4 regions of the Ruegeria sp. AF3 genome follow, and region 2 is predicted to be linked to each of the others. Evidence: riboswitches for the same ligand, from Rfam matches in the RefSeq annotation. Region 2 holds a riboswitch; each other region holds the start of a gene.
What was found. A riboswitch is a leader RNA that binds a small molecule or an ion and turns the genes downstream of it on or off. The one in region 2 is predicted to bind cobalamin.
Positions count from the first base shown of each region.

Region 1 (7,343 bases), 670 kb from region 2:
ACACGACCTGCGGATGCGCGCGTGCCATCCGTTGGCATTGCTGTTTCTGAAAACAGGCAGATAAATGTCTTATACGCTTTCGGACCTGGGATGGTCCTCTTACTTTGCCGCGCAGCATGCGGTTTTTCCTTCTGACACGCCCTTTCGTATCGCATCGGTACATCGGGACCGTCTGATCGGGCTGAGCCCGGATGGTGATATCCCTTTGCTGACACCGGATAATCCGACCGGTTCATATGCCGTTGGGGATTGGGTCCTTGCCGACGCCGAAAACCGCGTGCGTCACATTCTGGACCGGCGCAGCCTGCTGCAACGCAGGGCTGCCGGTACAGGTGCCGCAACACAACTGATAGCAGCCAATGTCGATGTGTTGTTCATCGTCAGCTCGTGCAACGCCGATTTCAACCTGCCCCGGCTGGAACGTTATCTGGCGCTGGCACATCAGGCCGGATGTTATCCTGTCGTTGTCCTGACGAAAGCTGACCAGTCGGATGACCCCGGCAGTTTCTCGGGACAAGTGCAATCTCTGGACCCTTTTTTGTCGGTACTGGCGATCAATGCGCTGGACCCGGCAGATATCGAAAAGGTTCTGGCATGGTGCCCCAAAGGCCAGACCGGCGCGCTGGTCGGGTCGTCGGGCGTGGGTAAAACGACGCTCAGCAACGCCATGACGGATCAAAACCTCGCCACCTCTGGAATTCGCGAAGACGACGCACGGGGCAGGCACACGACAACGGTGCGCGCGTTGCACCGGATGGGTAACGGTGGCTGGCTGATCGACACGCCGGGAATGCGCGCATTGCGTTTGCTGGACGCTCAGAACGGAATCGACAACGTGTTCTCGGACATCACAGAGCTTGGCCAAAGCTGCCGCTTTTCGGATTGTCAGCACGAGACCGAGCCCGGCTGTGCCGTGCAGAACGCAATCGGCAAAGGCGTTCTTGATCCGGCGCGGCTGGACCGTTGGCGCAAGCTGCGGCGCGAAGATCAACGAAACTCGGAAACCGTTGCGCAATCGCGGGCGCGGGACAAGGCGTTCGGCAAGATGGTCCGCGGTGTCATGCAGGACAAGAAGCTTCGCAAACGGCCATAGCTGCAAGGTGTTATGGAAAACCTGCGTCGCGTCTGATCAGGCGATCAGGCGCGGCCAGACCGCTGCATTGCGCCGGGCAAATGCGCCTATGTGACCAATCTCCGGCAGCCCAAATTCGGCAGGCTTCAGAAGGTAGCGTCTGGCCCCGGGGCCATACAGATCGGCAAGGCGCCAAACCGCCTCGGGCGGAACCATCTGGTCGTCTTCGAACGTGAACAGATCCACAGGTGTTCCAGAACTGCCCCAATGCGCATCAGGCAAATTCTGCCCGATCTCGGGAACGTAGCTAAGAGGAGCTGTGCACCATTTGCGCCATTGCCAGTATACCGAGGCTGGCAGGTCCGAGCCAAACCCGATTGCTTTGCCAGGCAGATAGCCAAGCACCCGCACCATCAGCGGTGCATGGCCATACCAGAACAGCCCCGCCAACCCCCGATAGGGCCATGGGTGATCTTTCAAAGTCACCAGCCCCGAACACACACAGATCATACGGTCGATCTGATTGATATCCGGCTGCACCGGCCCCAGCATCGCACCGACCGAATGACCAATGGTCCAGTGCTGCGCCTTTGGAAACCGCCTGCGCATCTCGGCCCGTGCCGCAGGCATATCGATCAACGCCCAATCCGCCATTGTTGCACGCGCGTCTTTCAGGCGGCCGACCAACGAAAGCCCGTAGTCCCGATAGTCATAGGTCAGGCAAGCCATCCCCCGCTTGGTAGTCAGCCATCGCGCAAAATGGCGATAATAGTCACGCGGCACACCTGTAGCACTGTTCAGCACAACAACGGTTTCCGGCTCACCCACAGGCCGGTACAACCGCGCCGACAAGGTCACGGACCCTGACGGAAAGCTGAAATCTTCGATCAACACCGTCTGTTCCGTATCCAACATGATCCCCGGCTTTCACTGAAACAATCGGTTTGCCTGCCTTCAATGCCGACGACACTAGGCCGGAACATAATCCGCATCCAGCATGACCAAACGTCCGGCCTAAAGATCGGCTTGACTCGGAACGCGATCAGACGCTAGCGGTTGTGTGATGGTTTCCGGCCCCTACAAGAGGTCGGGATGAAAAGGGAACACGGTGCGGTTTGTCTGGTCACACAGACATCAACCAAGTCCGCGACTGCCCCCGCAACTGTAAGCGGTAAGCAATGCCGAAATACCACTGGCCTATGGGCTGGGAAGGTCGGCAGAGCAATGACCCGCAAGTCAGGAGACCTGCCATCGGAACTGAAACCGAAACTCGGGCGGGGTGTCCGGGCAGGTCCTGACGGCGAAATGCTGTCCCACCTGCCCCAATATTCCAGCCCACCACGCGCGGAGGGCGCAGGATGATCTGGAAGACAAAATCACACGAATACAGCGCAACGGTGTGCCAGCGGACAGGGAAAACCTGCCCGGCTTTGGCGCGACTGGCCCGCTCGATTTCGGAAGCCATGGCGCAGGCGGTTTCGGCCACCAGCGAGGATTTCGAATTTGAAGGCAGCAGCGCGCTGTCACATTGCGCAGAAGGGTGCATGGCAACGATCAGAGCGCGATCCGGCAGCGTTCGCATTTTCTGTGGAACACACCCTGACACGGCAACTCGGGATCTGGATGCCTATGCTGATTTGATCTTTGGACCTACATTCAGCACGCTGCCCTCGGGCACCATCGCGAACCTGCCTTGCGCCATGATCGAGGTTTCGACGATCCGCCCCCAAAAAACCGGCTACGCGCCACAGCAGCTTTCAGCTTGATCCCACTTCCACCTGTGCCGGGGTGATCCGGGACGCCCAGGCCAGCTGCGCATCGGTTTCGACAGCGCAGGGGCGCACGGCCCGCAAGCGGTCCAGTGCGTCGCTGGCGCGTTCACCGCATTCAACCATCAGTCGCAGAACAATCATCCCGGATCTGCCACACCCCCCACGGCAGTGTACAAGGACCCGGCCACCGCCCGACAGTGCGTGTCGGGCCGTGGCGCTGACCTCTGGCCAGGCCTTCCGAACCGCTTGCGTCGGTGCTCCAAAATCTTCGATCGGCAGGTGAACCCACCGGCTGGCCCGGCTTTGGATGTCACTGCCAAAGTGCTGCGCGCCATCCTGAAGCATTTCGACATCCGTCGTCATTGAAATCACAAGGCCTGGTTTCCACGCCGCAATCGTATCCAGATCGGTGGCGTAATCCCCGCCACGCCCTGGCATTGAAGTAAGGGCAAGCGTTCCGCCTCCGACCTGCAGAGCAAAAATGACCAGCTGCGACATGAAGTGCGTCCTCCCCCAAGGTACTCTTTACAAAATGAGTCATTAAATCCGCTGGTCCAGTTTAGTTGGAAACCAGTCCGTTTCTGAAACAAAAAATCATCTCGCCCCACAGTGGACGCGGACTGCCGCCGCCACTACGCTGTGCCGAAGCACCGAATCCGAGCGAGTAGACATGACAGACACGCCCAGCCCCGCCTATCAGGTTCTCGCCCGCAAATACCGCCCGGAAACCTTTGCCGACCTGGTGGGTCAAGATGCTATGGTGCGCACCCTAAAAAACGCTTTTGAGGCCGACCGGATTGCGCAGGCCTTTATCATGACCGGCATTCGCGGAACGGGAAAAACCACCACGGCGCGGATCATCGCCAAGGGCATGAACTGCATTGGACCGGATGGAACCGGAGGGCCGACAACAGAGCCTTGCGGTCAGTGCGAGCATTGCGTCGCAATCATGGAAGGTCGCCATGTCGATGTGATGGAAATGGATGCGGCCAGCCGTACCGGCGTCAACGATATCCGCGAGATCATCGACAGTGTCCGCTATCGCGCCGCCAGCGCGCGCTACAAGATCTACATCATCGACGAGGTTCACATGCTCTCGACCAGCGCATTCAACGCGCTGCTCAAGACGCTCGAGGAACCGCCCGCACATGTGAAATTCATCTTCGCGACCACCGAGATTCGCAAAGTGCCGGTCACGGTTCTGTCGCGGTGTCAGCGCTTTGACCTGCGCCGGATTGAGCCCGAAGACATGATCGGTCTGCTGCGCAAGATCGCCGGGGCCGAGGGCGCGCAGATTGCCGACGACGCACTGGCGCTGATCACCCGCGCTGCAGAAGGGTCGGCCCGCGACGCGACCTCATTGCTCGATCAGGCAATCTCGCACGGGGCCGGTGAGACGACGGCAGATCAGGTCCGTGCGATGCTGGGTCTAGCGGATCGAGGTCGTGTTCTGGACCTGATGGACATGATCCTGCGCGGTGACGCGGCAGGAGCGCTTACTGAACTGAGCGGGCAATATGCGGAAGGCGCAGACCCTCTGGCTGTGCTGCGCGATCTGGCCGAAATCACGCATTGGGTGTCCGTCGTAAAGATCACACCCGACGCGGCCGAAGACCCGACGGTTTCCCCCGACGAACGCACACGGGGCCAGCACATGGCCGAGGCTTTGCCGATGCGGGTTCTGACCAGGATGTGGCAGATGCTGCTGAAGGCGCTGGAGGAAGTCTCTGCGGCGCCCAACGCGATGATGGCCGCCGAAATGGCTGTTATCCGACTGACGCATGTCGCCGATTTGCCCAGCCCCGAAGAGCTGATCAAACGGCTGCAAGACGCCCCACCTTCGCCCCCCGGCGGGCCGGGCGGGGGCATGTCACTGTCCCGGCAGGCCCCGGTGGCAACGCAATCCAACGCGACCCCACCGCCTGCCTATGCATCGCTCCCGCGCGGCGCGGGTGGTGCACCGGTTGCCGCGCTGGCGCAGGATGCCCAGACGGCCCTGGCCCGCTATCCAACCTTCGGACATGTGGTGGAACTGATCCGCACAAACCGCGATGTGAAACTGCTTGTCGAGGTAGAAAGCGGCGTGCGCCTTGTGTCGTACCAGCCCGGCCGGATCGAATTCACCCCGACGCCTCAGGCACCGTCGGATCTGGCGTCGCGATTGGGCTCTGCCCTGCAACGCTGGACTGGCAATCGGTGGGCCGTCTCCATTGTCTCGGACGGGGATGCCGCGACCATCGGGGAAGTGCGGGACCGGGCCGAACTGGCCCTGAAAGCCGAGGCCGAAGAGCACCCGCTGGTTCAGGCCGTGCTGACGCATTTCCCCAAGGCGAGGATCATAAGGATCGAAACACCTGAACAGCGCGCCGCCAAGGTTGAGACCGAGGCCCTTCCCGAAGTCGAAGATGAATGGGACCCCTTCGAAGAGGATTAGCCCTAAGCTTGTGGGTCCAAGTTTCAAGAAACCGGCATACTCACGCCCCTCCACGATACAACTGAGGGTGGGAATGCAGGCGCATGACTGATCGGTCGGCGACGCTCTGATCTGGACAGGCGGGAGACCTCTTGTGCCGCCTGCCTGCGGTCCGTATTTAGAACCAAACAGAAACACAGGAGACGACTGATGCTGAAAGGACTCGGCGGGCTTGGCGGACTGGGCGACATGGCCAAGATGATGAAATCCGCACAAGACTTGCAAACCAAGATGACCGAAATGCAGGAAGAGCTGAACAACATGATGGTTGTCGGCGAATCCGGTGCGGGGCTGGTCAAGGCAACGGCCACAGCCAAGGGTGAACTCAAGGGGCTGGACATCGATCCGTCGATCTTCAACGGCGACGACAAGGAAGTGGTCGAAGACCTGATCCTGGCCGCCATCAAGGACGCTCAGGCCAAAGCTGCCGAACGTTCACAGGAAGAGATGGGCAAGCTGACCGAAAGCATGGGCCTGCCGAAGGACATCAAGCTACCGTTCTGAGCTTCATCTTTTCCCAAATACTCCCGCCGGAGGCTCCCTCCGGCGCAAAGCAGGGCAGGCCATGGGCACGAACAGCGAAATCGACAATCTGATCGACCTGATGGCCAAACTGCCGGGGTTGGGCCCGCGCTCGGCCCGCCGTGCGGTGCTGCATCTGATCCGCAAACGCGCTCTGCTTCTGACGCCCCTGTCAGACGCCATGCAGCAAGTGGCCATCACCGCTCGCGAATGCCTGAATTGCGGCAACGTGGGCACCACCGATATCTGCGATATCTGCAATAGCGAGGCCCGAGCGAACGGCGAACTCTGCGTGGTTGAGGACGTCGCCGACCTCTGGGCGATGGAGCGGTCAGGGGTCTTCAAAGGCCGCTATCACGTGCTGGGTGGCACACTGTCTGCACTGGACGGCATCGGCCCGGACGAGCTGCGTATTCCCCGCCTCAGGGATCGGGTTCTGGCCGAAGGGATCACCGAAGTGATACTTGCCCTGAACGCCACTGTCGACGGCCAGACCACCGCCCATTACATCGCGGACCAGCTGGAAGGTCAGGTGCGCCTGACCTCACTGGCGCAAGGCGTGCCCATCGGCGGAGAGTTGGATTATCTGGATGATGGGACGATTACGGCGGCGCTCAGGGCGCGCAAGGAAATGTAGCCTAACGAAGGATGATATACCAGCTGCACGAGTCTGTCACCTGGCTGTCATTTGTAAGCTTATTCAGGGTTAACTGCTTCAAAAAAGTTTAACTTTGCGGGAATACCAACGCCCTCCGGATTCTCGAATACCCTGAATTTTTCCATAACGGCTTCTTGTATTGCCGCGACATCCGCATCCGTTCCACAATACTTTTTTAGAATTCGCGCTGCTGGTCCTATGTTGGAAGCCAAATCAGAAACTTTCTTGAGCGGTCCTTGATGTTTTAGTGTGATCGCCGAAACCTCTCCTTTCACATTTCTGAACCCTGCTTTTTTCAACACATCGACAACGTAGTCGATATCCTGAAAACCCAGAGGTCCCGGTGCGTTGGGATCAGCAGGATCAGGTGGCCCCAAACGTGAAACTGCCGCTTTGCATGGAGCATCGAACCAAGGGTTTATTGCCATTGGAGCCCAAGCCGCTGCAATCAAACGCCCCTGTGCCCGCATGTGTTTTCGTATATTGGCAAACGCAGCGTTCGGATCGGAAAAGAACATGACGCCAAAGCGCGAAATCACAAGATCGAATGGCGCGCTTGGGATCGCACCTTGTTGCGCGTCCATCAAAAAATACCTTGATTTTACGGGAAGCTTACCAGCTTTCTCTTGAGCGTGCTCTAACAGCGGTTTGGAAATATCCAACGCCGTCAGTGTTCCATTTGGGGTCAGCTTTTTCGCAAAAGCACGGCTCGTGGCGCCGGTTCCGCAACCAACATCAAGTACATCCGCATCATGGATATCACCCGCTCGCCGGATGAGTTCTTGGTCCACCGCTTCAAAAACAGCGTCCAGTTCTTCTTCGAACCTGATCCACTGAAGTCCCGGA
Region 1 is NZ_JBQFJM010000001.1:1,449,682-1,457,024, forward strand. It holds gene rsgA (ribosome small subunit-dependent GTPase A) at 65-1,093, shown strand; gene ACR3FC_RS07330 (alpha/beta hydrolase family protein) at 1,130-1,987, opposite strand; cobalamin riboswitch at 2,121-2,339, shown strand; gene ACR3FC_RS07335 (hypothetical protein) at 2,431-2,838, shown strand; gene ACR3FC_RS07340 (protein-tyrosine phosphatase family protein) at 2,830-3,342, opposite strand; gene ACR3FC_RS07345 (DNA polymerase III subunit gamma/tau) at 3,515-5,278, shown strand; gene ACR3FC_RS07350 (YbaB/EbfC family nucleoid-associated protein) at 5,468-5,821, shown strand; gene recR (recombination mediator RecR) at 5,883-6,476, shown strand; gene ACR3FC_RS07360 (class I SAM-dependent methyltransferase) at 6,536-7,343, opposite strand, start outside.
Region 1: another riboswitch for cobalamin. It lies ahead of ACR3FC_RS07335 (hypothetical protein); the one in region 2 lies ahead of ACR3FC_RS03895 (DUF1636 family protein).

Region 2 (7,343 bases):
GCCCGGTCGGCAGCACGTCAAGGCGGCCCCGATAGGGCGAGCCGGACGGGCCAGCCTCGATCCTCTTACCGGCCAGCGCATTGATCAGAGCATTGCGCTCGGCATGGGCGGATGGGGCAGGGTCGAAACTGCCGGTCACGTCCGGGACACGCCCATAGACGTGCAGCCCGTCGCCAAACTGACTTTCTTTGATATCGCAGACAAAGCGGTCAATGCGCGTGATAGCTTCGGCGGTGCTGGTGGCCTGATCCAGACCCAGATCGTTCTCCAGTCCAATGGCCTGTGCTTCTTCCCGGATATCTTCCTGCAACCGGTTACGGCGTCTGGGGTCAAGACCGTCCGCGTTTGAAAACTCGTCCAGCAGGGCTTCCAGCCGCACCATCCGGTCAGGCGTTCCGCTTTCTTTCATGGGAGGCGGGATGTGGCCCAGGGTCACCGCGCCGATCCGGCGTTTGGCCTGCGCGGCCTCGCCCGGGTCGTTGACGATGAACGGGTAGATCACCGGCAGGTCTCGGATCAGCGCCTCGGGCCAGCAGTTTGCCGATAGGGCAACTGATTTGCCGGGCAGCCATTCCAGCGTTCCATGCGCACCGATATGGATCAGCGCATCCGCTCCAAGACCTTTGCGCAGCCATAGATAGAAGGCGACATAGCTATGGCGCGGGGTGCGCGAAAGGTCGTGATAGTCGTCATCGCGCAGCTCGGGTGTTCCGCGTTCTGGTTGCAGTGCGACCAGTGCCTTGCCGCGTCGCAAAGCCGTGAAGTGAAACGCGTCATGAGCGAAAATTGGGTCTTGCTCGGGATCGCCCCATACGGTGTGCAGATCGGTGCGCAGGGTCTCGGGCAATTCAGCGAGTGCACTCAGATAATCCTCAAGCGGCCACGATACCCGGGCGTCCAAGAGTGTGTCGGCAATCGGTTCGGCAGCCGTGATGTCGTAGCCTTCACCGTGAAGATCAGACAGCATCGCTTCGGCTGAGGCCAACGCGTCGAGACCGACCGCATGGGCCATCTGCCAGTCTTTGCCGGGATATGTGGACAGTACCAACGCGGGGATCTGGTCTGCCTTGGGTTTATCACTCAGAGCAAGCCAGCCAGATACCCGGTCGATGATCGCCTCGATCCGGTCCGGCTCGGCCCGATGCGCAAAACGCGAGTATTCCAGATGCGGATCGCGCTTGCCCGGCTCTTTGAAGGAGGCAATGCCTGCTGATATTCGCCCGTCCACTTCGGGTAATACCACGTGCATGGCGAGGTCGGCAGGCGACAGGCCGCGTTCGGCCTCGGCCCAAGCCTTGCGTCGCGAGGTGGCGAGGGCGACCTGAAACACCGGCACATTCGCCGCGTCCAGAGGCGACGTGCCAGACGCGCCCTTACCCGAGAATGAAGTGGCGTTGATGATGGCCGATGGTCTGAGGGCAACGACCTGTTCCCTGAGCCAGTTGGCAGCGGCCGGGGCCTTGAGCGACGGGGCGAACAAACCCACCGCCTGGAGCCCGCGGGCGCGCAGGCTGCGGATCAGGGCCGCGACCGGGGCTGTGTCTGCTGATGTCAGATAAGCGCGGTAGAAGGTTACGAGAATGCGTTTAGCATCGTTCTCGAACGCGCAATCCACCGGGATGACACCCTGTTCCGGGCACCACGCACCGCATTCGGGCACGGTTTTCGCGCCCATCACCGGGCCGGCATAAAGCCCTGCTGCTAACGCCATCTGGGCCAATGCGGCCTGCGCGGCGACTTCTCCGCCGGTATCACACAGATGTGCCAGCCGCCGCAGGGTCGAGAGGGGCAGGGTCGAATACTCATCCAACCGAGTGTCTTCGCGCCCATCCGCCGGTAAAACGGCCAGCGCGATGCCTTTGGCCTGTGCCAGTGCCAGAACCCGTTGCAACCCGTAAGACCAATAGGGCACGCCACCGATCAGACGGATCAGGATGCCCTTTGCGCCTTCAAGTGTCTGTTCAACATAGGTGTCGACGGACAGTGGGTGTTTCAATGCTGCAAGATTGGCCAGTCGCAAGGTTGGCATCCGCCCCTCAGGTCCGCCGCCGCGATGCCAGCCCGCCGCGAAAGCGCCCAGGTCACTGTCGGAAAAGGACAGTACAACCAGATCAGCCGGGCTTTGGCCCAGATCGGTTGGGGTCTCGGTTTCCTCGAGCCCGTGGCTTTCGCGAAAGACGACGTGCATGACTTACTCGGCAACCTCGGTCACACCCACTAGGATATCACGGATCTCAGCCTCTTTGATGTCGTCATGTTCGGCAATGACGACCAGGCGCGAGCGGCGCTCTTCACCGGGCTCCCACGGGCGGTCGTATTGGTGACGAACCCGTACGCCGACAGCCTGAACCAGCAGGCGCATCGGTTTGCCAGTGACGGCGGCATAGCCTTTGACGCGCAGGATATTCAGCTCAGTTGCCAGACGTTCAATCCTGGCAACCAGTTCCGCCGGGTCGGTCTGTTCCGGCAACTCGACGATGATGCTTTCGAAATCGTCATGCTCATGATCGTGATGGCCATCGTGATGTGACGGGCGCGCGTCCATGTCATCTTCGGCGGCAGCCTCAAGGCCAAGCACGACACGAACGTCGACGACACCCTCGGCAACCTCGACGACGGGAAGCGGGCGCGGCGCCTCAGCGGCGATGATCTGTTTAGCTTTCGCGACACCTTCGGGACCTGCCAGATCGGGCTTGGTCAGCAGGATGATATCCGCGCACGAGATCTGATCCTCGAACACCTCGGACAAGGGTGTTTCGTGGTTGATCGAGTCATCAGCCAGCCGTTGGGCATCCACCGCTTCAACGTTCGGAGCAAAGCGACCGGCGGCCACGGCCTCGGCATCGGCCAGCGCAATAACGCCATCAACGGTGATCTTCGAACGGATATCAGGCCAATCAAACGCTTTCAGCAGCGGTTTGGGCAGTGCAAGGCCGGATGTTTCGATCAAAATGTGATCCGGGCGCGGTTCCAGCGCCATCAGCGCCTCGATGGTCGGGATGAAATCATCGGCCACGGTGCAGCAGATGCAGCCGTTTGCCAGTTCCATGATGTTTTCCGCAGGGCATTCCGGAATCGCGCAGGACTTCAGGATGTCGCCATCAACACCCACATCGCCAAACTCGTTAACAACAATCGCAAGGCGCTTGCCCTGCGGGTTCTGCATCAGATGGCGCACCAGCGTGGTTTTGCCCGAGCCCAGAAAGCCGGTGATCACAGTGACGGGGAGTTTTTCAAGGTTCGACATGATCTCAGGCTCCAATCGGGGGAATGCGCGAGGCGCAATTTTTGCGGAAATGTTCAGGACGGTCGCGCCATTTCACCAGACCATCGCCTGTGGCCAGATACTTAGTCGCGCCATCGATGATGACATCGACGTGATCGATTTCGTTCAGATTCTCGTAAACAAAGGTCCAGCGATCCGGCCCGCCCCGAAGAACGATGGAACAGCCCTGATCGCAGTTCGAAAGGCATTCGACCGGTTTCAGAGTGATACCATCCGGCAGGACAGCCTGTTCCAGGGCCTTGTGCAACAATGTGCCGGGTCGCTCAGCGTCATCCTCGACGGGCAGACCCCGGCGGCAAGTCGTGCAGACCAGTAGCTCTACCGGTGCGTTCTCGGTCATGTCTCTCATCCCCCCAAATCCTCTTCGCGGGGGACGGGGTTTCATGCGGGCACCACGTCTGCACATGGACCCGACACCGGAACACCCCGCCCGGTTTCAACTTCGGGTGTTGGCAGGTCTCCCGGCTTGCGGATGCCAGAGCGGTCGCTCTGTCGGATGTCCCGCCTTCCCGGCACAGGCCAGTGGCATTGGGCATCCTCTCCGGTCACGGTCGCGGGGGCGGCTGCGCTTGGCGGATGAACCGTTGACGCATTCCCTTTTCATCGGCTGTCGCCGACACCAACGAAAGGGACATGCGGCACCGCTGACCCGCTTGTCAAGCGGTTCGCGCGCAACAAATAAGCCAAGGAGAAAAAAGCGACCTGTAGGCGTCGTTCGGCGGCATGAAGAATGTGTTCGGTATGTGGTCGCATGACGGGAAAACGACGAACTTGGAGATGCGTCATATGAAAGTGGGATTTATCGGTCTGGGTAACGTAGGCGGCAAGCTTTCGGGATCCCTTTTGCGCAACGGCATTGATCTGACTGTGCATGACCTGAACGCGGATCTGGTGGCCGAGTTTGTCGCCAAAGGTGCAAAGGCGGCTGAGGGGCCCGCCCAGTTGATGCGCGATTGCGATGCGGTGATCACCTGTCTGCCGTCTCCGGCAGCATCGGACGCAGTCATGCAGGAGATGTTGCCCGAAGTGGGCCCCGGCAAGATCTGGATGGAGATGTCGACCACGGACGAGGCCGAAGTCAAACGCCTAGGTGCCGAAGTCATATCGCGCGGCGGTGCGGCCGTCGATTGCCCGGTTTCTGGCGGGTGCCACCGTGCCGCGACGGGCAATATCTCGATCTTTGCGGGCTGTAACCGGGAAACGTTTGAACGAATTCTGCCGTTCCTGACGACAATGGGTCGTCGGGTTTTGCACACCGGCGAACTGGGCTCGGCCTCGGTGCTGAAAGTGATGACCAATTATCTTGCCACCGCCAACCTGATCACCTGCGCCGAAGCACTGGTTACGGCAAAGGCTGCGGGGATGGATCTGAACACGACCTATGAGGCGATCAAAATCTCGTCCGGCACGTCCTTCGTGCACGAAACCGAAAGTCAGGTCATCTTGAACGGGTCGCGCGATATTTCCTTCACCATGGATCTGGTGAAGAAGGATATCGGTCTGTTTCAGGAGGTCGCCGACCGCGCCGGGGTGCCGCTGGAAATAAACCCGGTGATGATCAATATCTTTAACGATGGTATCGCACGCTATGGCGAACGCGAGCTTTCACCAAATATTATCAAGCGGCTGGAAGAGGCAACCGGCCTGGATATCACCGCCCCGGGCTTCCCTGCCGAAATGACGGATGATGAGCCGGAGGAGCCGGGATACGAGGTTGTGCCACAAGGGCGCGCCTGAACGTAAAGCACATACCAGACAAAATCGGGCCCCTTGAACGAGCAGGGGTAGGCAGGAGTTCCGAAAAACACGCCATATCTGGCCCGCAATTCGACAGAATCGCGGGCCTTGAACGTCTTGAAATACCGAGCGTCGCACGCGTGTACTGCGGGGTTAAGTCAGCGATTTTGATGTGATTGGAGGCGAGTACCGGACCCGCTACCATTTTGCTAAGCCATTGAATACCCATAGTTATCGGGAGCGAGGTTGGCTTGTGTGTCTCACTTTGTGTCACACAAGCTGGAGATTGGTTCGGGTAATGTCAACGCCCAAAAAGCGATGGCAAAGGGTGCTAACCTCTAGTGTCGAAGTCTGATGGACTAGATACTTCCCAGAAGCCCGGCTAAGGAGCCAAGCAAACAACACAGACAGAAGTGAGGGGTATGGGGGAAGTGGGTTCGACAAAGAAGATAGATAGGTGCGCGCAAAAATATGTCGGATTTTCGTAATGAACCAAGACCGGAGCCAAGAGTTTCTGAGGCACATTAGGCAAGCTATAGAAGAGGCTAACCTACCCGATCAAGGAGCCGCGCAGTCTTGGGCTTTCGAGCCGTATCTACAACTCAACAATGAGCAAGCTCAGGCTAGGTTGGATGCCACGCTAAAGGGGCTTTGCGCACATTGGCAAGCAAGCTACGCACGCAAACGTAATCAACAAGAACAGCAAAAGTTCAGTGATTGCGCAGGGACTGTGCTTGTCAATGTGTTACGGGCCCATGTGAAGAAATGCGGAATGTCTGTAGGAATAGGGCGGCAGAAGCAGCGCCTTGATCGTGAGAGCAGGTATAGACCGGCATACATGACTACCCATCGCTTCCGCATGGCACTTGATTGGCTGTTGAGTGCAGACCTCATATGCATCACCGCGGATGGATACCAATACGGGGACAATGCACAGCATACCCGTTTTGCAATGACGCCAACGTCGATAAAGGCACTGTACACAGAACAGCTGACCATGAGTGCCTTCAAGACTGCAGAGCCAGATGAGGTGCTGATACTAAGGGATAGCGAAAAGCAACCTATTAAGTACCATGACACAGGGCCGACCCATGCCATGAGGGCCGCACTTCACTTGATCAATGAGGTTAATGGGCAGGCTGACATTACCTCAATAAAGCCCTTGGGGTACGAAGACATAAGCAAGGATTACGCAGACCTAGCGTTTTCAGAGAATGCAAAGTACCTGCGCCGCATCTTCAACAACGGCACGTTTGAACAAGGTGGCAGGTTCCATGGAGGATGGTGGCAATACGTGCGCAAGCATGTGAGGCGAACGGTGAGGATCAATGGAGAGAGAACAGTAGAGGTCGACTACAGAGGCTTTAATCCAGCGGTACTATTGGCAAAGGCGAACGCCACTATACCTGCAGACCCGTATTCAGCAATCAAGGGTGTTGTTGCCGGTAGCGTACTTCGCGATCATGCAAAGTCTACACTGGCCGCTTTTCTCAATGCGCAATCCAGACACATAGCCGAGCCTAGAGGGTTTGATGAAGGCGAACATGGGATGACTGCCGCCGAGTTCCGTCAAGCCGTTTTGGACGCTTACCCGATGGTCCAGAATTTGATTGGGCAGGACGCGGGCCTAAAGCTGCAGCGTGAGGAAAGTGATCTGGCTGAAAGAGTAATGCTGCACTTTGTCCGGCAAGGGCATCCGATCTTACCTATTCATGACGCCTTCGTTGTACAGTCTCATCTGCGAGATGAACTTGTTTCAGTCATGAAAGATCAGTTTCACAGAAAGTACGGCCAAGTACCAGAAGTGGAAGTAAAGGCTTCTTTGGTAGGAAGGGAGTGACCCAATATTCCTTCTCCCACAACAACTCTCCCATTACCGGGGCGAATAAGGAAACTCGGTATCAGCGGAGCACCGGTCCGGCGTCTCTCTTGCGCTATGCATATGTGGTCTCTGTCCACGCCATGACGGGAGCATTTCAACCCGATGGAATGGAGTGACGGGTATACCTTTGGCAAACTCCTTGCGACTCTAAGTGCCTCTTTCCGCACATCAAGATGTCGTTCCCCGAGGTTCTTGTATGCTGATGTTTTGTTTCTCGTAGTCAGCAAATCACGTCGGTGCGGTTCGACGTCGATCCATGGCAAACACCCGAAGTTTCGACTGGCCTCTTGGTTTGCACTCTGCAATTGTAGCGGCGAGGGCAGAGCCTCCCACCACATTTAGTAAGAATCCAAACCGGCCATTTCGGTCGCAAGAGCAAGAACATGACAGTAAGGCACGTGCAGAGTATTCACGAGATTTTCGTTTCCTTCATTCTAA
Region 2 is NZ_JBQFJM010000001.1:780,780-788,122, reverse strand. It holds gene cobN (cobaltochelatase subunit CobN) at 1-2,188, opposite strand, end outside; gene cobW (cobalamin biosynthesis protein CobW) at 2,192-3,247, opposite strand; gene ACR3FC_RS03895 (DUF1636 family protein) at 3,252-3,626, opposite strand; cobalamin riboswitch at 3,721-3,925, opposite strand; gene ACR3FC_RS03890 (NAD(P)-dependent oxidoreductase) at 4,028-5,023, shown strand; gene ACR3FC_RS03885 (hypothetical protein) at 5,862-6,863, shown strand.

Region 3 (7,343 bases), on a different contig from region 2:
CGGTGCAGGGCGTGGCCAAGCGTGACCGGCTCCATCGTGCCGACCAGCACCATAATGGACAGGATGACCGCGTTGGCCGTCAAGGCGATCTCGACCGCTTTCCAGAAGCCCTGCCAGCTTGCGGGAAACCCCCAGAGCGTAAACATCGGGTCGCCGGGCATGGAGAATGGCAACAACACCAGCATGAACAGGATGAACCCGTCCATCATGGCCATGCGTTTCAATGTCTTCCGCCAGGGCAGACGCGACGCGGCAAGAAGCGAAAGGGACACCGCCAGAGCCGCGCACAGCGCTGTCAGCGAGGACACCGCCACTGTCACCACCGCGAAGACAACCGCCATAACGATCCGCATCCTAGGATCAAGCGGGTTGATCGCGCCGCGCCGCTGCGCGCCCGCTTTGACCAGCGTGCTTTCCTGTTGTCCCAGAACATGCGCCATCAGGCCGCCAGCTTGCGGCGTGCCGCAAAGTAAAAGCCCAGACCAAACAGACCGACAATATATCCGATCCCACCCAGAACAGTTTGCAGATCATTTTGTTCGCGGTAAGCCGCGATTTCCCGACGCAGCGGGCGCAGCTCATCCCGCACGGCCCTGGCAATGACCTGTTGTTGTTCAGTGCTGAGCACCGCCGCTGTCTGGGCAGGTGCGTTTGTTGGCGGGGTATCAGGTTCCGCTTCAACGCCCATGATCCGGGCGACATCCGCAGCGGGCATGGTGACCTCGGCCACATGTCCGGCACCAAGGTTTGCAAAGAATGTATGGGCCACCGGCGCGTTTGGCGTGTAGATAAAAAACCCGTCTACATCTGTTACGATACGGCCCAGCTCGGCTCCGTCCGGGCCGTTGACGATGACCTCGGTATCGCTTGCCATGTCGCCGTTGGAAAAGCCGATTTCGCCTTCGATGGCGTCACCGGATTTAAACACTCCGGCTATGACCTTATGCGCCAAGGCAGGTAGGGGTGCGCAGCACAGCGCCAGAATGATTGCCAGATACCTCATGCGACCGCTCGTTTGACAAACAGCTCGGGCTTGACCTTGCGCGCCAGCAAAACCGCGAACCCGGTCAGGATCGCCTCAATCGCCATGACAGGAATATGTGCAAAGAAAACAATCTTAGCCGCAGGCAGGAAGGCATCCCCGGACAAGGCCAGTGAAAACGCAACCATGCCGGTTGTGGCGGCAATGGCAAAGGCACCGCCGACCCCGCCCCATATCGCACCTTGCAGCGGTGAGCCGCGGGCGATCAGGCGGCTAAAGATCAGTCCGGCCAGAACCGCGGGCAACGCGATGTTCAGGGTGTTGATCCCCAATACCGTCAACCCGCCAAAGCCAAAGAAGACGGCTTGCAGCAAAAGCCCGACGAACAGGGCCGGGAATGCGGCCCACCCCAGCAAAAGCCCGGCCATACCGTTGAGGATCAGGTGCACCGACGACGGACCAATAGGAACATGGATCAGCGATGCCACGAAAAAGCTGGCTGACAGCACCCCCGCAGTGGGGATGCGATCAAGATCCAGCGACCTGAGGCCCATGGCAATTCCACCCGCCGCAGCGACGGCACCGCCGATCACAACCGGGTTGGACAAGGCTCCGTCAACGATATGCATCTACGGTTACTCCAAATCCCAGGCGCGGATCCAGATGACCGCGTCCTGGCTGAGTTCTTTGCCGTTGTGTTCGGTCACGGGACCGGCGCCGAGCGCTGCAAAACCCCAATATCCGGCTTTCGGAACGCCGAACGTGAAATACCCGTTATCATCCGAAGTTGCGACCAATGCACCACCCGGCAACGGCGAGACGGTCGGGGCCGAAGCAGCCGTGCTTTCCATGTCCGGTTCTGCGGCCATGTACTCGATCTCGATCTCGGCACCCGCAACCGGTTGGCCTTCGGCCATAACCCGACCCGTAAAGGTCGAACCCGCGATGATGTTGGTCGGTTTGTTGAGCGGGATGATCTCAACCGGCAAGCCCACCGGGTTCATCCAGTCGGTCGGCAGTTCGTTGCGGTTCAGGAATGCCTTGGCGATCTGCTGGATATAGATATCCTCGGATTCCTCATAATAGGGCTGGGGAACTGTCACCAGCACATAGTCGCCCGACCGTTTGACGGGAACATAACCCTTGAATGCCGCGCCTTCGTTTTCGCCGCCGGTGAAACGCACGGGTTCCAGAGTGTCCAGCAGGTCGGTTTTCTGACCGTTGTGGATCACGTAGAATTCCTGCGGCTTGTCCAGATCCATGACATGCCCGTTCGAGAACGGATGCCAGAAGATCAGCTTGACCGGAACATTCCCCGGTGCGTCGATCATGGTGTCAGAGGTGTATTCCAGCAGGAAATGCGCATTTGCCATCGCTGGAAGCGCCATCGCCACAGCGGCTGCAGAAAGCAGCTTGGTCATCAATAGTCGTCCTTGTCCCATCGTACCAACCCCGGTACGAGATGCGTTTTGACTGCGGGGACGTCCAAGCCGAGCTGCTTTTTCAAGCATCCTGCTCCGACGCACATCCCGTCGCCGATTAGGAGTGCCTTTGTCAAAGGCACATGTCCGGCAGGTATCCTGACTTGCGGGTCAAAGCGTTGGGCTGGCCTTCCCGGATTAACTCCAGTGGCACTTCAGCCCTGCTCGCCGCTTACAGTTGCGGGTGCAGTTGCGGAATTGGGCCAAAGCCCGCACCGCATTCCCTATTGATTCCAGAGCACGCCCCGGAACCGGACATGCCGAGCGGCTTGCCAGACTTCTTCAGCATCCGTCAACGATCAATTGCGCTGGCTGTCAAAAAGTTCAGCGGGCAATGCCCTTTTTCCGGTTGATCCGCTTTGGATACAGGTCGGGGTTTTTCGGGGATGAACCTACCCTTCGAGCAGGTATCTTTCCGACAATGGCAAACTGGCCGCCCCCAATGACCGGGCATCCGGGCCCGCCGCCCCTGCCAGCACCAAGGGCCGTTCAAGCCCGGTCAGGTTCATATGGGATAGTTTGAGCTCAACCCTTTCCACCAGCCGCGCCTTGATATCAGCAGGCATCCAGCCATCAATCTTGACACATTCGAAATCGATCAGGCTGCAAGAAGAGACGATGGCATGGGCGATTCCGTACGCCGCCTGGTTCAGCCAATTCTCAAGGTGGGTTTCCGGTACGTCCCAATGCCGTGTCGTTTCCCAGATTGAGCCGGCTGTTTCGGCATTCCCACCAACTGCGCGCTCCAGCACATAAAGACTGGCGACATCTATCAATGGTTTCACTCCGCCTGCGTCGTCCGGCACAGGCAATGGACCAAGCGCACCGGCATTTCCCCGCCCTGAAAAGATGGAGCCGTTCAGAACCACCCCGCCTCCGATGAAGAAGCCGACATAGAAATACAGGAAATCTCGTGGGCCTTCTGCAGGGCCAAACACCAGCTCGGCACCGCAGGCCGCGGTTGCGTCGTTCTGCAAAAATACCGGCACGTCATAGCTTGCGGCTAGCGCGCCTTTCAGGTCCGCGTCACGCCACGGATCCATTTTTTCCTGAGGAACCTGCAATGTTTGTGCCCAGTCCCAAAGGTAGAACGGCATGGCAATCCCAAGGCCCGCGATTCTGCTGCGCGCCTCGGGCGACATTGACGCCATCACTTTGTCGAGGCTTTCTGTGGAAAAGCTCAATGTCGCCTCGGGCGTCGGAAAATCATAGGTCCGCCGCTCGCGGTGCCTGACGTTGCCAAGAAAATCCGTCAGCACCAGTTCGGTACTACGCCGCCCGACTTTGAGCCCAAAGAAATACGCGCCGTCCGGGTTCAGGCGCATGGGAACCGATGGCTGCCCGACTTTTCCCCGGATCGGTTCGCCCCGCAACAGCAACCCATCGTTCTCCAACTGGCGCATGATGACCGAGACCGTCTGCGCCGACAGGCCGGTCATGCGCGCGATTTCAGATTTTGCGAGGGCCTGATGGCGCCGGACCAGTGACAGGACAAGCCGTTCATTTCGGGCCCGCATTCCACTTTGGTTGGTGCCGCGCATGTCTGGCTCGCGTACGCCAGTAGTATTGCCCAGAGAGTTCATTGCAGACACGGCCATCCCCTTCATGACGACAATGTAAAAACCCTTCCTTTCTGTCAATAATAAATAAGAGTGATTTATTTATTGACTCGAAATTCGAATCTTGTGATGGTTTTCACGTTCGATCGGGCCGGTTTTCGCCCGATCAAACGTATGCCCGGACGGGCATTGGGAAAACTGGGAGGACTACCGATGAAACTTGCGAAACTTGCAGGCGCCACGGCGCTGGCGGTTACGGCCATGGCAAGCAGTGCAATGGCCGAAGGTGAAACCGTTTGCCTGATCACCAAGACGGATACCAACCCTTTCTTTGTTAAAATGAGAGAGGGTGCCACAGCCAAAGCCGAAGAGCTTGGCATGAAGCTGAAAGCCTTTGCCGGCAAAGTCGACGGAGACCACGAAACTCAGGTTCAGGCCATTGAAACCTGCATTCTGGATGGCGCAAAGGGTATCCTGCTGACCGCGTCGGATACGTCGTCTATCGTTCCAGCGGTGCAGCAGGCCCGCGATGCCGGGCTGCTGGTGATTGCGCTGGACACCCCACTTGAGCCTATCGACTCGGCCGACGCGACCTTTGCCACGGACAATTTCCTTGCGGGGCTTCTGATCGGACAATGGGCAAAAGCCACGCTGGGAGATGCGGCAAATGACGCCAAAATCGCCACGTTGGACCTTGCGGTCAGCCAGCCCACTGTGGATGTGCTTCGCAATCAAGGGTTCCTGCAGGGGTTCGGTGTTGATCTGGCCGATCCGAACGTGATTGGCGATGAAAACGACCCGCGTCTTGTTGGTAGCGATGTCACCGCTGGCAACGAAGAAGGCGGTCGTCGCGCCATGGAGAACCTGCTGGCCAAAGACCCGACGATCAACGTGGTGCACACCATCAACGAACCGGCGGCAGCGGGCGCTTATGAAGCGCTTAAGGCTATCGGGCGCGAAAATGACGTGTTGATCGTTTCCGTCGATGGCGGCTGCCCCGGCGTGCAGAACGTGGCGGACGGCGTCATCGGTGCAACATCACAGCAATACCCGCTGCTGATGGCATCGCTGGGCGTTGAGGCCGTCAAGAAATGGGCGGACGAAGGCGTGAAGCCCGAGAACACACCCGGTAAGGACTTTTTTGACACCGGTGTGGCGCTTGTGACGGATAAGGCCGCCGACGGCGTCGAGTCCATCTCGGTTCAGGAAGGCATGGACCTCTGCTGGGGTTAAGCTGAATGTTTGGAAGGCCGCTGCGCGGCCTTCCACTTATCAAAACCACCCACACGCCTGAAACCTTGCTAAAGTCGTCATAAACCTGACGCTTTGGGGGAAGTTCTATGTCCGATTCTTCACGACAAGCTGACGATTTCGAAACCGCCGCAAAAGGCAGCCCGGAGCAAGTCGCCGAGTTTGACGATCACCAACGCGGATTTGTCGGGACGGTTCAGCATTTTCTGCATGTGAACCCGTCGCTGGTCCCGCTGATTGTCCTTGTCGCTGCCATCGTCATCTTTGGTGTCTTATTAGGCCCCAAGTTCTTTTCGCCCTTTGCGCTGACATTGATCCTTCAGCAGGTTCAGATCGTCGGGATTGTGGCCGCGGCACAAAGCCTTGTGATCCTGACCGCAGGCATCGACCTGAGTGTTGGGGCCATCATGGTGATGTCGTCGGTTGTGATGGGGCAGTTTACCTTCCGCTATGGAATGCCGCCTTCGGTTGCGATTGTGTGCGGCCTTGCTGTTGGCTCGGCAATCGGGGCCTTGAACGGGTTTCTGGTCAGTCGCATCAAGCTGCCACCTTTCATCGTCACCCTTGGCATGTGGCAAATCGTTCTTGCGGCGAATTTTCTTTATTCACAAAACGAAACGATCCGGTCGCAGGAGATCGAGGAACACGCCGCCATCCTGCAACTGTTTGGTGCCAAGTTTAACGTGGGCGGGGCGGTGTTTACCGTCGGGGTGGTCTTCATGCTGGCGCTGATCCTCGTCCTTGCATACGCGCTGCGGCACACGGCCTGGGGCAGGCATGTCTATGCCGTCGGGGATGACCCCGAAGCGGCAGAGCTGTCCGGTGTCAACGTACACCGCACGCTGATATCCGTGTACATGCTGTCCGGCCTGATCTGCGCCTTTGCGGGCTGGGCCCTGATTGGCCGGATCGGGTCGGTTTCGCCAACCTCGGGGCAGCTGGCCAACATTGAAAGCATCACGGCGGTCGTGATCGGGGGGATATCTCTGTTTGGCGGTCGCGGGTCTATTCTGGGGTCCCTGTTCGGTGCCCTGATCGTGGGCGTCTTTACGCTTGGGCTGCGGTTGTTGGGCGCGGATGCACAATGGACGTTCCTGCTGATCGGCATCCTTATCATCGCAGCGGTCGCGGTCGACCAGTGGATCAGAAAGGTGGCAGCCTGATGGAACCCATTCTCAAAGGACGGAACCTTGTGAAACGCTATGGCAAGGTGACTGCGCTGGATCACTGCGACTTCGATCTGATGCCGGGTGAGATTCTGGCGGTGATCGGCGACAATGGCGCGGGCAAGTCGACGCTGATCAAGGCTGTGTCGGGCGCGGTGGCGCCGGACGAAGGCGAGGTCTGGCTGGAAGGTCAAAAGGTGAATTTCCATTCCCCGATCGACGCGCGTGAAGCCGGTATTGAAACCGTGTACCAGACGCTTGCCATGTCCCCTGCCCTGTCGATTGCGGACAATATGTTCATGGGGCGGGAAATTCGGCGCAAAGGACCGCTCGGGTCGTGGCTTCGCATGCTTGACCGTCCGGCGATGGAAAAATTCGCCCGCGAAAAGCTGAGCGAACTGGGTCTGATGACGATCCAGAATATCAATCAGGCGGTCGAAACCCTGTCGGGTGGACAACGCCAGGGCGTTGCAGTGGCACGTGCGGCGGCGTTCGGGTCCAAGGTCATCATTCTGGACGAACCGACAGCAGCACTGGGCGTCAAAGAAAGCCGCAGGGTCCTTGAACTGATCCAGGATGTGAAATCGCGTGGTATCCCAATCATCCTGATCAGCCACAACATGCCTCATGTTTTTGAAGTCGCAGACCGAATTCACGTGCACCGGCTGGGAAAACGCCTGTGTGTGATTGACCCCAAAGACTATTCGATGTCCGACGCCGTGGCGTTTATGACCGGGGCCAAGGACGCACCGCCCGAGGATCAGGCCGCATGACCGGTGGCGGCACCGCCCCTGACGTTCTGGCCGACCGTATCGTCGACGCCGTTGAGGCGCTGCCGCCGGCCCGGCACCGGCAACTTGTTGCGATTGCCGGGCCACCCGGATCCGGGAAAAGCACCGTTGCC
Region 3 is NZ_JBQFJM010000002.1:319,263-326,605, forward strand. It holds gene cbiQ (cobalt ECF transporter T component CbiQ) at 1-440, opposite strand, end outside; gene ACR3FC_RS18065 (cobalt ABC transporter permease) at 440-1,003, opposite strand; gene cbiM (cobalt transporter CbiM) at 1,000-1,611, opposite strand; gene ACR3FC_RS18075 (DUF4198 domain-containing protein) at 1,618-2,403, opposite strand; cobalamin riboswitch at 2,536-2,734, opposite strand; gene ACR3FC_RS18080 (ROK family transcriptional regulator) at 2,856-4,046, opposite strand; gene ACR3FC_RS18085 (substrate-binding domain-containing protein) at 4,236-5,255, shown strand; gene ACR3FC_RS18090 (ABC transporter permease) at 5,363-6,436, shown strand; gene ACR3FC_RS18095 (ATP-binding cassette domain-containing protein) at 6,436-7,212, shown strand; gene ACR3FC_RS18100 (nucleoside/nucleotide kinase family protein) at 7,209-7,343, shown strand, end outside.
Region 3: another riboswitch for cobalamin. It lies ahead of ACR3FC_RS18075 (DUF4198 domain-containing protein); the one in region 2 lies ahead of ACR3FC_RS03895 (DUF1636 family protein).

Region 4 (7,343 bases), 1.9 Mb from region 2:
ATGATAACCTTTTCACCCATCTCAACCCGCCCCTCCAGCGTGGCCGACCCCATATGCGGCAGTAGAACCACGTTGGGCAATTGCCGCAAGCGCGGGTTCACACTGGTTCCCTGTTCGTAGACATCCAGCCCCGCGCCCGCAATTTCCCCCGTACGGATCATCCGGGTCAAAGCGTTCTCGTCAATAACCTCACCCCGCGAAGTATTTACGATCACTGCCGAGGGTTTCATTAGCTTCAGGCGGCGCGCGTTCATCAGGTGGAAGGTCGACGGCGTCGATGGACAGTTGATCGATATCACATCCATACGCGCCACCATCTGATCCAGACTTTCCCAATAGGTCGCCTCCAGTTCTTGCTCAATCTCTGGGCGCAATCGGCGGCGGTTGTGATAATGGATCTGCATACCAAACGCCTTGGCGCGGCGGGCCACGGCCTGTCCGATCCGGCCCATACCCAGAATTCCCAGTCGCCGCCCGCCAATGCGACCACCCAGAAACGCGGTGGGTGCCCACCCGGTCCAGTCGCCTTGCTGCATGACGCTCAACCCTTCGGGAATGCGCCGTGTGACAGCGAGAATCAGGGCCATGGTCATATCTGCCGTGTCGTCGGTCAGCACACCGGGCGTGTTGGACACCAATATGCCGCGCTGCCGCGCCGTCGCCACATCGATATTGTCGACACCAGCCCCGTAATTGGCGATCAGCCGCAACTTTTCACCCGCCTGACCCAATAGCCCGCCATCAATGGTATCGGTCACCGTGGGCACCAGCACATCGGCATCCTGCACCGCTGCTACTAATTCCTCACGCGTCATTGGGGTGTCGTCGTCGCGCAGGCGCACGTTAAACAATTCGCTTAACCGGGTTTCTACTGCCTCAGGCAACCGTCGCGTAACAACAACACTTAAACGTTCTCTTGGCACCTCGGCTCTCCCACTGCTTTGCAAACGGACGCGCGCCATGGCATCGTGGCGCAGGATAAGGCGGGGCACAAGAACCCCAATGGCATTGAGTCGACCTTTTTTCAAAACCGGATCAACAGGCATAAGAGCGGGCAGTCAGTGAGTGGCATTCTACCTGTAAAACGCCGATCTCTGGCGGCAGTTTCCGTATTTCTGGTCATGTTCGGTGTCTGTGCCGCACATGCCGAGGTAAAACGCGGTTCGGTCACCAACCTACCCCTGCCCCGCTATGTTTCGATGAAGGCAGCCGAAGGCAACGTGCGACGCGGACCATCCCTAACCCACCGAATCGACTGGGTATTCAAACGGCGCGGCATGCCGCTGCAGGTCACCGCCGAATACGGAAACTGGCGCAAGGTTCAGGACCGCGACGGCGCGGGTGGCTGGGTTCACTATGCCTTGTTGTCTGGCGTTCGAACGGTGCTGATCGAATCCGAGATGCTGCCTGTTTATGCCCGCCCCGATCTAGCCTCGCCCGTGAACGCTCATTTCGAGACCGGAGTAGTGGCGCGCCTTGGAACCTGTTCGCAGGACTGGTGCCGGATCACCGCTGGCGGATACCGTGGCTGGACATTGAAATCGAACCTTTGGGGCGTCGATCCTTCCGAAATTCGGGAATAGGCGAAAGACGAATTCCGGTATCCGCGGTTGCGCATCGCCCTGAAAAAGCGCGACAAGGTGTTTGAGTTACCGGCCCAATCGCCGCTTAACTCGACCTAAATGGAGGACGCTATGCGCGCAGTCACTTATTCAGCCTTCGGAGACGCTGTCGATGTCTTGCGTATACAGGATATTCCCCTGATCCAGCCTGAACCAGGTGAAGTCACGGTCGAGTTGTCCTATTCCGGCGTAAACCCCTCGGATATCAAGGCCCGTGCGGGAACCCGGCCGGGTGTCACGGAACCCCCGTTTCCGCTGATCGTTCCGCACAGCGACGGGGCTGGAGTCATCACAGCGGTTGGCGATGGAGTACCCGCGGCGCGGATTGGCCGGCGCGTGTGGATTTGGAACGGGCAATGGCAGCGCGCATTTGGTACAGCTGCCAGCCACATCACCCTGCCCGAATCTCAGGCTGTCGAACTGCCCGAGACAGTGTCACTTGAAACCGGGGCAATTCTTGGAATTCCGGGCCTAACCGCAAGCCATGCGGTGTTCTCGGGCGGCGCACCGGGCGGGCAAACCATATTGATCCATGGCGGGGCGGGCACCGTCGGGTATCTGGCTGTGCAGCTTGCCAAATGGGCCGGAGCCAAAGTGATCGCAACGGCCAGCGCCCGCAACTTTGACCGGGTCAAGGCAGCTGGTGCGGATGTCGTGCTCGACTACACCGGTGAACACCTTTCGGATCAGATCCTCGATGCAAATGATGGGCATGCAATCGGTCGAATCGTCGATGTCGAATTTGGACAGAACCTTGCCACCAACATTGCCGTCATCGCCGAAAACGGCCGTATCAACGCATATGGATCTGCCCGGAATATGACACCTGTCTTTCCCTTTGGACCCATGATGTTCAAGGCCGTGACGCTCGAAGCGGTTCTGATCTACCTGCTGCCCGCGGACTTGCGCGCCACCGCAATAAAGACATTACACAAGGCACTGACTGATGGCGCACTGATCTGCCCCGTTCACAAGGTCTTTACGTTGGAAGAATGCGCTGCGGCCCATGCGCTGGTACAAGAAGGCAACCGTACCGGAGCGGTGTTGATCGATACCAAATGAGGGGCCTTCAAAAAAAATTTACGGCGCTCGCTTTTTTTGCAAAACGCTCTTGAACCCTGCCATCAACAATCGTAGATAGCCGCTCACCGTTGGGGTGTAGCCAAGTGGTAAGGCAGCGGTTTTTGGTACCGTGTATCGTAGGTTCGAATCCTACCACCCCAGCCATGATTTTCCTATATATCACACACCGACGTCCTCGGGGCGGATTGTAGCGCCTTCTCAGCGGCTTGTCTGACGTCAGCACCATGTTGAGACGCGCAGGTTCATGCCCTTGGGAGAAAATGGGAAAGACCCCCGAGTTTTTTCTTGCCGCAGAGTAAGTGTTAAGGTACCCGCGTTTTACCGGTCCCGATGTGGCTAAGAGGGAATCCGAGGTGCCTTTTGGTGCCAACCGGAACTGCCCCCGCAACTGTAGGCGGCGAGCGCTGTCCATTCCGTCACTGGGCCATTTCGGTCTGGGAAGACAGGACAGACAAAGACCCGTCAGTCAGGAGACCTGCCGGTATGAAACCGAAACACACCGGGCGGGGTTGTCCGGGGAGGTTGCCGAAGAAACGCGCCGGGCGGGCTATGTTCCACTCTGCGCTCACAGCAGGCAGAAAAGCGTCTGTTGCTTCGGTAAATGCCCATTCACCCGTTCTCTGGTCATTGACACATGGAGATCGATTGTCATGTTTCTACGCACTGGCCTGATTGGCCTTTCCTTGCTGGCTACCAGCGCTGCCGCCGAAGGAAACTTTCCCTTAACCATCGAAAACTGCGGTCACTCGGTCACGTTTGACGCGCCAGTGACGTCGTCAGTCACGGTCGGCCAAGCCGCGACCGAGGTGCTTTATGCGCTGGGTCTGAGTGAGCAGGTTCTTGGAACCTCGGTCTGGTTCAACGAGGTGCTGCCTGAATATGCCGAGGTGAATGCCAAGGTAGAGCGTCTGGCAGACAATGATCCCAGCTTTGAAAGCGTTGTTGCCAAGCGGCCGGGACTGGTCGCAGCGCAATATGAATGGCATGTCGGACCCGAGGGCATCGTCGCCACGCGTGAGCAATTTCACGAACTGGGTATTCCAACTTACGTGATGCCTGCGGATTGCGTCGGCAAAGACAATACGGTCGGCGGCGATGGCACCCGCCTGCAAGCGTTCTCGACCGATACGCTGTATCAGGGTATCGAAGAACTGGCGGCAGCCTTTGATGTGTCCGAACGCGGCACGGACCTGGTTGCCGAGTACAAGGCCCGTGAAGCCGCAGCCGTCGCCAAGGCGCAAGCCGTGAAGCTGGACGATGTGTCCGCCGTATTCTGGTTTTCCTCTCCTGAAATGGAAAGCGATCCGTTTGTGGCCGGGCAGAAGGGCGCACCGGGATACATGATGAGCACATTGGGCATCCGCAACGTCGTCGAGACGGATGAAGAATGGCCAACAGTGGGCTGGGAAACCATTGCCAAGGCCAATCCGACGGTGATCGTGATTGCCAAGATGGACCGCCGTCGCTTTGCTGCGGACGACTACCTGAAAAAGCTGGAGTTCCTGCGCGCTGATCCGGTGACCAGCCAGATGGATGCGGTCAAGAATGACCGGATTGTCGTTATGGATGCGCAGGCCATGGACGCCACCATCCGCGCAATCCCGGCACTGGAGGATCTGGCCGAGAAGCTGGATACCATCGGAAACAACTTGTGAACGAGGTCGCCGCAATCTTTCGGCAGGGTTTCAAGGCCGCGTGCCTAACTGTGCCACTGTTGATTGCGGCGGTCCTTGCGGGCGCGATGATCGGGGAAACCTCGTTGTCGCCCGATTTGGTTCTCTCCGTTCTGGTCAACAAGCTGGCCGGAGCGGACCTGCCCGTCGACCCAATTGATCAGGGTATTATCTGGAGCTACCGGATTCCTCGCGCTCTGGTCGCTGCGTCCTGCGGTGCCGGTCTGGCTGTCGCAGGGGTCGTGTTGCAGGCATTGCTGCGAAACCCGTTGGCTGACCCTTATATTTTGGGCATTTCTGCCGGGGCCTCGACGGGTGCCGTGGCTGTTACCATCGCTGGTTTGGGCGGGGGAGCTTTGTCGCTGTCTTTTGGCGCGTTCAATGGCGCGCTTTTGGCTTTCGGTTTTGTCGCGTTGCTGGCCCGAGCCTCCGGCGCAGGCGGCGGGCGGGCTGCGACGGCGAAAATCGTTTTGGCGGGAATTGCCGGGTCTCAGTTGTTCAATGCGCTAACGGCCTTCATCATCGCCAAATCCGCCAATGCCGATCAGGCGCGCGGGATCATGTTCTGGCTGATGGGAAACCTCAGCGGCGTGCGCTGGCCGGATGTATATCTGGCCATTCCGGTGGCCCTTGCCGGCTGGCTTATTTGCCGCTTTCACGCCAGAGCTTTGGACGCATTTATTTTCGGCACTGATTCAGCGGCCTCGCTGGGCATATCGGTACGTCGGGTGCAGGCAACCCTGATCTTTGCGACCGCGCTCACGACAGCTGTCATGGTTTCTATCGTCGGATCCATTGGCTTTGTCGGGCTGGTCATCCCTCATGCTGCCCGGTTCCTTGTGGGACCGGGGCATCGCAGGCTTATCCCAACCTCCGCCTTGATCGGAGCGGTCTTCCTGATCGGCGCAGATATCGTGTCGCGCATCATCATCCCGGGTCAGGTTCTGCCGATTGGGGTGGTCACCGCTCTGATCGGTGCGCCTGCCTTTGCCGTAATTTTGGTGCGCGGCCAGAGGAGCGCCCGATGAAGATCGAGGCGCAAAACCTGACATATTCCGTTCGCGGCAAGACTTTGCTGTCAGACGTATCCTTTGTCGTGGAGCCCGGCGAAACACTTGCTTTGGTCGGACCTAACGGTTCGGGAAAATCAACGCTGATGCGCCTGCTGGCGGGGTTGGTACGTCCGGTTTCAGGAAAAGTCGTCATAGCGGGTCATCCCGTTTCGCATTTGTCGCGCAGACAAATTGCCCAACGGATTGCCATCGTTGAACAACAGGCTGATACGGCCGAACGCGTGACTGCACGATCCGTGGTCGAACTGGGCCGCACGCCCTGGCTGTCGGCCTTACGGCCGTGGCGCGCCGAGGACACCTGGCAAGTCGACAAAGCCCTGCAAACCGTGGAAATGGCCGATATGGCACACAGAGAATGGGCGACATTGTCGGGAGGAGAGCGCCAGCGACTGCACATCGCACGCGCTTTGGCTCAGCAACCGGGACTCTTGCTTTTGGACGAACCGACCAACCATCTGGACATTCATCACCAACTGTCGATCCTGAACTGTGTTCGAATTCTAAAAGTGACGACAGTGATGGCGCTGCACGATCTGAATCAGGCGATGGCCTGTGACCGGGTGGCTGTTTTGTCAAAAGGGCGGCTGGTCTCTCTTGGCCCGCCCGAACATGCCCTGTCTTTGGAAACCGTTTCAGAAGTTTTCGGTGTCAAAGCACAGTGGGGGTATAGTGCCGGCGGGACAGAACGATTTCTGTCCTATCATCTGGACTGACGGATTCCGATCGCTTCTGGTCGTACAGGATATCAGTGTCGTCAGCGCAGCATGTCAGATACGTACAATCTACGGCCTCAAAGCCATATTCCAACGGCGCGCAATCTTGACTTGGGTTTCCTCACAACCCGTCAAGTTGCCCGTCGAATGCTGTCTTGATTCTGACCTGGATTGGATTCGTTCGTATTTTTGCCTTCAAAGATGATCAGCAGGCGCGTTGTCCGAGCGTGGGTCGACCAAACCTCAATGATATGTTCACTACTTGTTTTGAACCGTGAAACAGATTCCTTTTGGAAACCTCTGAGGCCTGACACAAATCACGACACGCCATCAGGTTGAACAGATTGCGGCGACCGCATGTCGATATTGCAGATTACCCACAATCAAAGCCTCAATCTGAGCCTTAAATTAACGGTAGATTAACGAAACAGGGCACAACAAATCTCTGGATGACAAGTTCTTGATATACTTATGCCTATATCGAGATTTATTGGTGGGTAATCCTGCCGGTCTGTTGACTAGTCCAGTTTTTAACGAGGGGGTATCCCGGCAGGATCAGGGGGTGCCAGATCAGGCCAGTTCGAGGCCAACAGATCGCGGCACCCCCGCCGGTAAGCGCGAACCAGCAACCCATATTTCTCAGTTGATCTTGTTGCGTTGTGCGTGCGGCGTGATGCCGAAACTGGATCTGTATACCCTAGAGAAATGACCCGGATTTTCGAAGCCGCAGGCCACGGCGACTTCGGTAACCGACGCCTCGGTTTGCAAAAGCAGCTTCCGGGCCCGTTCCAGCCGCATTTCCATAAAGTACCTTTTAGGGGAAGTGTTTAGGTATTTGCCAAACAACCGTTCAAGTTGACGGGTGGAAATACCCAATTTGTCTGCAATGAAGGATGGGGAAACTGGGGTTTCCAGGCTGTCCTGCATAATGTCTATCGCCTTTGCCAGATGGGCATTGCGCATTCCATTGCGCGATTGCAGCGAAACGCGCTGATTGGCGGTCGCATTACGCACAGTGTTATAGACCATTTGATCCGCAACATCGGTGGCCAGCTCTTCGCCATGGTCGCGTTCAATCAGATGCAGCATCAAGTCTGCGGTCGCGGTCCCACCTGATGCGGTAATGTGTTTTTCGTCGGCGACAAAGACGCTGCGCACCAGATTGATATCCGGAAAGGC
Region 4 is NZ_JBQFJM010000001.1:2,703,948-2,711,290, reverse strand. It holds gene ACR3FC_RS13660 (2-hydroxyacid dehydrogenase) at 1-923, opposite strand, end outside; gene ACR3FC_RS13655 (SH3 domain-containing protein) at 1,122-1,583, shown strand; gene ACR3FC_RS13650 (NADPH:quinone reductase) at 1,695-2,684, shown strand; tRNA gene ACR3FC_RS13645 (tRNA-Gln) at 2,775-2,849, shown strand; cobalamin riboswitch at 3,011-3,202, shown strand; gene ACR3FC_RS13640 (ABC transporter substrate-binding protein) at 3,356-4,360, shown strand; gene ACR3FC_RS13635 (FecCD family ABC transporter permease) at 4,357-5,406, shown strand; partial or broken gene ACR3FC_RS13630 (ABC transporter ATP-binding protein) at 5,403-5,912, shown strand; gene ACR3FC_RS13625 (GlxA family transcriptional regulator) at 6,804-7,343, opposite strand, start outside.
Region 4: another riboswitch for cobalamin. It lies ahead of ACR3FC_RS13640 (ABC transporter substrate-binding protein); the one in region 2 lies ahead of ACR3FC_RS03895 (DUF1636 family protein).